Regions from separate parts of the Paraburkholderia tropica genome, predicted to be linked through region 1. Evidence: riboswitches for the same ligand, from Rfam matches in the RefSeq annotation. Region 1 holds a riboswitch; each other region holds the start of a gene.
What was found. A riboswitch is a leader RNA that binds a small molecule or an ion and turns the genes downstream of it on or off. The one in region 1 is predicted to bind cobalamin.

Region 1 (2,196 bases):
GAGCGGACGGCCGACGAGCGACACCGCCGCCACGTCCTGCAAGGCCCAGCCGAGCCGCGCCGCCGCCAGCGACAGCGACGACGGCGCGGGCAGCACCGCCATTTCATCGATCGGCACATGACGCGCGAGCGTCGCGCCCACGCCGAAGCACATCGGATCGCCGCTCGCGAGCACGCATACGCGCGACTGCGATTGCGACGATTCGCGCAGCGCCAGCAGCGGCGCGACGCTGAACGGCTGCGGCCAGGCCTCGCGGCGCGCGCCCACGCGCGCGGGCAGCATCGCGAGATGACGCTCGCCGCCCGTCACGACATCCGCCTCGAACAGCGCGCGCCGCGCGGCGCGTCCGAGTCCCGCGTATCCGTCGTCGCCTATGCCGATCACCGTCAGCCACGCCCGCCTGCCCTGCATCCGATCTCCGTTCCGGGTTGCGCGCGCGCCGTTTCGTCTCGCGGAGCACGCTGGAAAACGGGCATAATACCGCTTCCGCCGGCGCCGGACGGGCCTGAAAACCTCGACGGCATAAAAGGGAACACAGCAAAACTGTGGCCGCCCCCGCGACTGTGAGCAGCGAGACCGCATCCACCCGAGCCACTGGTTTTACCGGGAAGGCCGATGCGGCCGCCGACCTGCGAGCCAGGAGACCTGCCGGCCGAACGACTGTTCGTGCGAGCCCATGCCGGGCGGGGTGTACCGGCGGCCATCGTCCCGCCAGCGCATGCCGCGCCGGGGCGCTCCGCCTCGCGCGACGCAACCACGGTGTCCCTTGAATTACGATTCGCAGCCCGCTTCGTCCCCTGCCACGCTTGCCGAGGCGCGCCGCTCGGCGTGTCCGGGGCTCGTGCGCGTCGTCGCGGCGCGTGACGGCGGACTGTGCCGCATCCGTCTGCCCGGCGGCGTGCTGAGCGCCGCCCAGGCGCGCGCCATCGCGCACGCGGCGCGCACTGATGCCGACGGCACGCTCGAACTGACCAACCGCGCCAACGTGCAGATTCGCGGCGTCCGCGCGGGCCAGGAAGCGGCGCTCACGGCCGCGCTGATCGCCGGCGGCCTCGGCCCCGCGAACGGCGTGCAGACGCCCGCGAATCTGTGCGCCGCCGACGAGTTGCGCAATCTGATGCTGAGCCCGCTCGCGGGCCTCGATCCGCACGCGCTGTTCGACACCACGACGTTCGCCGCGCCGCTCGTCGCGATGCTGCAAAACGAGCCGCGCTTCGCCGCGCTGTCGCCGAAATTCGCCCTGCTGATCGACGGCGGCGAGTCACTCGCGGCGCTCGATCATCCGCACGATATCTGGCTCGCGGCCACGCGCGAAGGCGACGCAACGCGTTTCGCGTTCGGTCTCGCCGGTTGTCCGGACGACGGCGCGACCGGCTCCATCGCCGCCACGCAGGTTCAGGCGCTGATCCGCGCGCTGCTGCATGCGTTTCTCGATCTCGCCGCGCCCGAACAATTGCGCATGCGCGACGTGATCGCCTCGCACGGCGCCGCTGCATTGCTCGACGCCGCGCAACGTCATGCCGATTTCGCGATCCCGACGCCACAGCCCGCCGCCGATCACCACGCGCCCGCGAACTGGCAGCGCCCGCGCGTCGATCTCACGCGACGCCTGGGCGCGCACGCGCTGCACGCGAACGGCGACGGCTACGTCGGCGCGCAACCGCCGCTCGCGCGCCTCGACGCCGCCACGCTCGACGCGCTCGCCGACCTCGCCGAACGCCACGGCGACGCCACGCTGCGCATCACGCCGTGGCAAGGCGCGCTCGTGCCGCACGTCGCGCGCGCGGCGCTGATGCCCGTGCTCGACGCCCTGCGCGCGCTCGGCCTGAGCGTCGACGCCGCCGATCCGCTCGCGCGCACGATCGCCTGCACGGGCTCGGCGGGCTGCGCGAAAAGCCGCGCCGACACCAAGGCCGACGCGCTGCGCCTCGCGCCGCATCTGCCGCCGCACGTGCAGACGCACCTGAGCGGCTGCGAGCGTTCCTGCGCCGCCGCTCACCGCGCGCCGTTCACGCTGCTGGCCGCCGCGCCGGCGCACTACGATCTTTACGAGCGCGACGCGAGCGCAGCCGGTTTCGGCCGCCTCGTCGCGCGCCACCTGACCCTCGAAGCCGCCGCGCACGCCATCGCGCAGCGCGCCCCGGAGCCTTTTTGATGTCTGATTACATCCGCGACGGCCAGGCGATCTATCGCGAA
Region 2 (2,196 bases), on a different replicon from region 1:
TGAGCTGATGATCGCGCTGGCGATCCGCGTAGCCCGCGTTGTCGTACGAGAGATCCGAGCGGTGATAGAGCGCGAAGGTCGAGATCGACCAGTTCTCGCGCGCGTAGCCAAGACGCGCGTCCACGTCCTGCGCGTGATACGGATTGCGGCCGTCCTCGTGACCGTAGGCCCACGGCTTGGTCGCGTCGATGCCCGCGGTGTTGTAGTCGTGCAGACCGAGCGAATACGTGAGTCCGCCGAGCGCCGCGAGCGGCCCGCTCGACGGCACGGTGCCCGAGGTGCGCAGCTGCGTGTCGAAGGTCTTGTTCGAGCCGCCGCCGAATGACACCGTGGTCTGGTTCGGCTGATTCGAGGCGTGGCGCGTGAAGAGCTGCACGACGCCGCCCACCGCATCCGCGCCGAACGACGCCGCCGCCGGGCCGGAAATCACTTCCACGCGATCGAACGCCGAGGTCGGCAGATCGGCCCACGCGGCCGTGCCCGTGGTCGCCGAGCCCACGCGGATGCCGTCGATGAACACGGCCACCTGATTGGCCGCCGAGCCGCGAATGCTGACCGACGCCGTCGCGCCGGGACCGCCGCTCTGCGAAACGCTGACGCCCGGCAGCGTGGCGAGCGCCTGCGTGATGCTCGGGTCGATCGGGTCGAGCCGGTCGAGATCGGCGCGCGTGAGCACCTGCGTGCTGGCGTAACGCTGATCGAACGATTGCGGCAGATGCTGCGTGTCGCCAACCACGAGAATGTTCGGCAACGTGGCGTCGGCCTGGGTTGGTTCAGCGCTTTCTTCAGCACTTTGCGGTGACGTTTGCGCATAAGCGCCCTGCCAGGCGCAGGCCGCGACGGCGGACGCGAGAACGGTGGAAGCGAATTGACGATACTTCATGAGCAGACAGATCCAGAGGTCGAACTGTCCTTGCAACGGGCGGCCGCGCGGGCGGCGCGCGCGCATCGGGACACCCCGCCCTTTGCGGCTGCTTGGACCTCGGTCGATGGCAGGTCTCCTGGCTCGCGGGTCGTCGCCCGATGCCGGCCTTCCCGGTTTCCCAGTGGCCCTCGCTGGCATGGACTCGCCGCTCACAGTTGCGGGGACAGCCGCAGACTTCCGGCGCGCGCGCCGTTACTGCGTTCCCTTTTGATCCCGTCGCCGGGAACCATCAGCGCGCGAGCGTAAAGGCGGCGCGTTCCGCGCGTCAACCTCCGGCGCGCCGGGCGATGCGAAAAAACGTCAGATGCGACTCGCCGCCCGCATCGCTCATTCGAGCGGAAAGCCCTGCCTGAAGGTCTGACGCAGAAAATCGGCGAACAGCGTCACCGCGCGCGGCACATGCGCGCCATAGGGCCGCACCACGTGCAACTGCGACGCGAACGCCCCCACCGGCCGCCACGCCGGCAGCAGCACGACGAGCTTGCCCGCCTGCAACGCGGCCTGCGCGCTGAAATCGGGCAGCAGCGCAATGCCCAGATTTTCGAGCGCGGCGTCGCGCAGCGCCTCGCTGTTATTGGCCGACACCGGCCCGTTCACGGTCACGTTCACGCGCGACTGCTCGGCGCGCCGCCCGGCTTTTTCGAACGACCACGCGCCCGACCCGAGCGTGCGCGGATAGTAAAGACAGTCGTGCTGCGCGAGATCGGCGGGCGTTTGCGGCGTGCCGCGCAGCTTCAGATACGCGCGCGTGGCGACGATCACCGAACGCGTGTCGCAGAGCTTGAACGCCACATGCGTTTCCGGCACCTGCGCGCTGTGGCGGATCGCGAGATCGAAACCCTCGCTCGCGATCGACGTGAGCCGGTCGGACAATTCGAGCTGCACGCGCACCTCGGGATTCGCGCGCGCGAACTGCGCGAGACGCGGCACCAGTTGCTGACGCGCGAAGGCCACGGGCGCGGTCACGCGCACCGTGCCGCGCGCGACGTCGGCCATTTCGCGCACGCTCGCGAAACTCGTGGCGATGCGCTCGAACTGCGCGCGCGTGTCCTCCACGAGCCGCCGCCCCGCTTCCGTGAAGCGCACGCTGCGCGTGGTGCGCTGCACCAGCGCGACGCCCGCCACGCGTTCCAGTTCGGCGATCCGCTGGCTCATCGCGGCTTTGCTCACGCCGAGCCGCGCAGCGGCCGCCGTATAACTGCCCTGCGCCGCCAGCACGTTCAGCCAGTGCAAATGGGTCCAGAGCGCTTCGACGTTCTGCGTATCCACGA
Region 3 (2,196 bases), on a different replicon from region 1:
ATCTGCGGCGCCTTCGTGGTGATGGTGCTCAGCGAAGATCACCGCGGCGAAGTGATCGCCACGTTGGGGTGTTGCGTGGCGCTCGCGGCGGTGGGTTATCTGCGTCAGCGGCGCGCTTGAACCACGACGTCCTCGCCCGTTTGCGTGCGCGGGCGAGGGCGTCGAATGCGTCTTGCGATGTCGCGTGATTGCGCGTTCAACGATCGGATTGCAGCGCCGGCAGTTCGTCGTAGCGTTTCAGGCGGTAAATGAGGAACGAAATCACCCACGCAAAAATAAACACGCCGATGATGACGAAGCCGAGGTTGTTGAAATTGTCGTTGAGGCTGCCGATTACGTTCCAGAAGCCGCCCTTGAGGTCGAAGTGATCGGCGAGCAGACCGAGTGTTTCGATACCGCCGATGAGCACCGCGACCGCGACGGAAACGAGCGTGATCGTGAGGTTGTAATAGAGCTTGCGGATGGGGCGCACGAAGGCCCAGTCGTAGGCGCCGAGCATCAGGATGCCGTCGGTCGTATCGACGAGCGACATGCCCGCCGCGAACAGCACCGGAAACACGAGCACCACGCCCATCGACACGCCTTGCGCCGCCTGGCTCGCGGAAATGCCCAGCAGGCTCACTTCGGTCGCGGTGTCGAAACCGAGCCCGAACAGAAAGCCGAGCGGCAGCATCCACAGCGGTCGAGACACGAGGCGAAACAGCGGGCGGAACAGGCGCGAAAGCAGGCCGCGGCTGTTCAACAGCAGATCGAGGTCGTCGTTGTCGTAGCGCTCGCCGCGCCGGACCTTGCCGAACGCGCGCCACACGCCGCGCAGAATGACGATGTTCATCGCGGCGATCAGAAACAGAAACAGCGCGGAGACGCTCGTCGAAATGACCCCGCCGATATCCTTCCACGCCTCGAAGCGGCTTTCGAGCGCCGCCGCCGTCGCCGCGACGGCAATCGCCACGAGCAGCACCACGGCCGAGTGACCGAGCGCGAAAAAGAAACCTACGGAAACCGGACGCCGGCCGTCCTGCATCAGCTTGCGGGTGACGTTGTCGATGGCGGCGATATGGTCGGCGTCGACGGCATGACGCAAGCCGAAACCATAGGCGAGCAGGCCGGTGCCGAGCAGCAGCGGCTGCGCGTGAAAGGCGATGAACGCCCAGATCCACGCGCCGATATTGAAGACCGCGAGCACGGCGTAAATGCCGGCGACGCGACGGCGAAGGGTTCCCGGCGCAGCGGCCGGTTCGAGAGCGATGGACATGTGACAGATCCTGAGGTCGGGGCTGTCCTGCAACGAAGCACCGCGCGAAGCGGTGGTTTGCGCATTGGGACACCCCGCCCGTTGCGGCTGCATGGACCTCGGTCGATGGCAGGTCTCCTGGCTTGCGGGTCACGGTTCTCATGCCCGCCTTCCCGGTTTCCCAGTGGCGCCGAATGGCACGAACTCGCCGCTTACAGTTGCGGGGGCAGCCGCAGACTCGACGCAATGCGTCGTCACTGCGTTCCCTTTTGATCCCGTCGCCGGGAACCATCAGCCCGCAAGCGTAATGGGCGGACGGCCCAGACGTCAATTGCACACGAGAAAAAAGCCTGGATTCGATGGCGAGGTATTCGATGGCGTGCGCTTGCGCTTGCGGTTGCCATTGCCGGTACGTCAGGCTTCGCGCCCGGCCCTGTCGATCATCCATTGCCCGAAGGCCACGACGGCTTCGTCGCGCGCGCGATCGGCGTTCATTACCAGCGTGTAGTCGGGTGCGCGCCATCCCGGCGCGGCAATCGGGCAGACGAGCCGCCCGGCGGCGATGTCCCGAGCAATCAGCGGCAGCGACGCGAGCGCGACGCCCAGGCCTTCTACCGCGCTCGCCAGCTGGAGATAGGTGTGGTCGAGTTCGATTTCACGGTGCGGCTGTAGATCAGCGGCGCCCGCCTCGCGCAGCCAGCTCGCCCATGCGGACCGCGTGGTGCTCGAATGCAGCAACGTGTGGTGGCGCAGGTCCGCCGCTTCCCGAATCGGATGCCGATGCAGAAGCGCCGGGCTGCACGCGGGTAGCCGCACGTCGGCCATCAGCGCACGGGAGATCACACCGTCGCCGGTTTCCGGCCCCGCGCGCACGCCGATATCGAACGCGTGGCCGATGTAGCGCAATTTGCGCGAGGTCGTCGACAGCCGCAGATCGATCTCGGGATAGCGGCTGCGGAAAT
Region 4 (2,196 bases), on a different replicon from region 1:
GGGGCTCGAAAACACGCCCGGATCGAAGCCGTATTGCGGCACGATCGACGAGCCGTCGTAGGGAGAATTGCTGGTGTCGAGAAACGAAATCTGATTGAAATCCGCGCCCACGACGAGGCGGTCCTGGCGGCCGAGCAGATGGCCGTCGAAGGTCGCGTCGAGCGTATCGCCGACCTGCCGTTCGTGATGGAGGATTTCGAGGTAATCGCTGCGCTGCACGTTGCCGTCGCCCATCAGCGTGTAGCTTTCGCTGTCGCGCCAGTGACGGTTCGTGACCAGATAGTAGAGCTGGTTGCGCACGGTGATGCCGGGCGCGGCGCGCCATTGCGTGTTCAGGCGCGTCCACTGGTCGAAGTACGCGATCGACGCATTGCCGACGTTGTAGTTCTGGCGTTCGAGCGCGGGATCGAGCTGACCGTCCGTCACCGGCACGCCGAAATAACGCGCGGGCATTTGCCGGCCGTAGTCGTAATCGAGCGTGAACGAGAGACGCGGATTCACGTCCAGACGCAGCGCGCCGCCGAGCGCGGTCGTGTGCGATTCACCGCGCGGCAGCCAGCCGTTGTTCCGGTCGTCGGCGAGATAGAAGCGGTAGGAAAGCATCGGGCCGAGCGCGCCGGTCGTGTCGAGCGCCACGCGTTTTTCGCCATAGGTGCCCGCGCCGAGCTGGATCGTCGTCGCATCGTCGCGTTGCGGCGCTTTCGGCACGACGTTGATGACGCCGCCGATGCCGCCTTCGCCGTAGAGCACGGTGGCCGGGCCGCGCAGCACTTCGATGCGTTCCGCCGACCACGTGTCGAACGGGAACGACACGGTGCCCGCGCCCGCGTACATGCGCAGGCCGTCGTAAAGCGTGGTCACCGATTCGGGGCCGCTGAAGCCGCGCACCGAGACCGAGGTGCCGCCGTTGCCGGGCGCGGCGTCGGTGGCGAAACCGGCGGCGCGCGTGACGGCCTGGGTCACGTTGTTGTCGCCGCGCGCGCTCAGTTGCGCGCTGCCGATGGCGTCGACGCTTGCGGGCGTGTCGAGGCTGGAAAGGCCGAGGCGGCTGCCGGTGGTGAGCGGCGTGGCGAGGTCCGGCTTGCCGGACGACGCGGTTTGCGACGACGCGGCGTTCACGCGCACGGCGGGCAAGGTCGATGGCGAAGCGGTTGAAGACGCGGCGTCGGCGGATGAAGCGCTGTCGCTTTGCGCGAAAACGTGAGCGGCGTGAGCGAGGCAGGAGCAGGCGAAGGTGCCGTGCACGGCGAAGCGCCGCGCGCGCGAAAGCGGTGTGGATACGTCCATGCTTATACGGTGTGCGTTGTTGTTATGCGAGGTGTGCGGGGCGCGCGGCGTGCGAGCGCGTACGCAGGCCCGCGTCGAGGCGATCGACGCGAAAGCGAAAAGCGGGCAGCGAAACGGAGTGCGACGGAGCGACGAACGCCTAGCGGACCAACGTCAAGCCGATGCCGACGCGCGAATGAACGTTCGAGACGAGGAACGGGCGGCGAGCGAACGCGCGCCGCGAGGTGTCCGGTGCAGACATGCTGATTTCTCCAGGGGTTTCGCGCCCCGAAAATGCGATTGATGTGCGCCGATGCCCAGGTCTGACTTTCGGCGCGAAGGCCGATCACAGTGGCGCGACCGCGCTGGATTTGCACCAGCTTCCGGACATGGCGACAGAATTGTAAGGCACGCGGCCCGCCCGGAGGCCCGATTCCGTCGTTGCTGGCTTCGTAGAGAATGTTATAACATAACAATTATTCGGGCTAGCGCCCCGATCCCCACACTCGTCGAAGGAGTCATCCGATGGATTCACGCTTGCCGGTCACCGTGCTGTCCGGTTTTCTGGGCGCGGGCAAGACCACGCTGCTCAACCACATCCTGAACAACCGCGAAGGGCGGCGCGTCGCGGTCATCGTCAACGATATGAGCGAGGTGAACATCGACGCCGCGCTCGTGCGCAACGGCGGCGCGGAACTCTCGCGTACCGACGAAAAGCTCGTGGAAATGAGCAACGGCTGCATCTGCTGCACGCTGCGCGAGGATCTGCTGCTCGAAGTGAACCGGCTTGCGCGCGAAGGGCGCTTCGATCAGCTCGTGATCGAATCGACGGGGATTTCGGAGCCGCTGCCGGTGGCGGAAACCTTCACGTTCGCGGACGAAAGCGGCCAGAGTCTTTCGGACGTCGCGCGTCTCGACACGATGGTGACG

Region 2: linked by a shared signal. The riboswitch ahead of G5S35_RS27495 (TonB-dependent receptor domain-containing protein) and the one ahead of cobG (precorrin-3B synthase) in region 1 are both predicted to bind cobalamin.
Region 3: linked by a shared signal. The riboswitch ahead of G5S35_RS29005 (HoxN/HupN/NixA family nickel/cobalt transporter) and the one ahead of cobG (precorrin-3B synthase) in region 1 are both predicted to bind cobalamin.
Region 4: linked by a shared signal. The riboswitch ahead of G5S35_RS26535 (TonB-dependent receptor) and the one ahead of cobG (precorrin-3B synthase) in region 1 are both predicted to bind cobalamin.

What each region holds. Positions count from the first base shown of each region.
Region 1 is NZ_CP049135.1:822,174-824,369, forward strand. It holds gene cbiE (precorrin-6y C5,15-methyltransferase (decarboxylating) subunit CbiE) at 1-411, opposite strand, end outside; cobalamin riboswitch at 474-667, shown strand; gene cobG (precorrin-3B synthase) at 719-2,155, shown strand; gene G5S35_RS18545 (precorrin-8X methylmutase) at 2,155-2,196, shown strand, end outside.
Region 2 is NZ_CP049136.1:887,000-889,195, reverse strand. It holds gene G5S35_RS27495 (TonB-dependent receptor domain-containing protein) at 1-883, opposite strand, end outside; cobalamin riboswitch at 975-1,172, opposite strand; gene G5S35_RS27490 (LysR family transcriptional regulator) at 1,253-2,194, opposite strand.
Region 3 is NZ_CP049136.1:1,228,010-1,230,205, forward strand. It holds gene G5S35_RS29000 (amino acid permease) at 1-120, shown strand, start outside; gene G5S35_RS29005 (HoxN/HupN/NixA family nickel/cobalt transporter) at 197-1,255, opposite strand; cobalamin riboswitch at 1,346-1,542, opposite strand; gene G5S35_RS29010 (LysR substrate-binding domain-containing protein) at 1,649-2,196, opposite strand, start outside.
Region 4 is NZ_CP049136.1:674,749-676,944, reverse strand. It holds gene G5S35_RS26535 (TonB-dependent receptor) at 1-1,287, opposite strand, end outside; adenosylcobalamin (AdoCbl) riboswitch at 1,530-1,677, opposite strand; gene zigA (zinc metallochaperone GTPase ZigA) at 1,792-2,196, shown strand, end outside.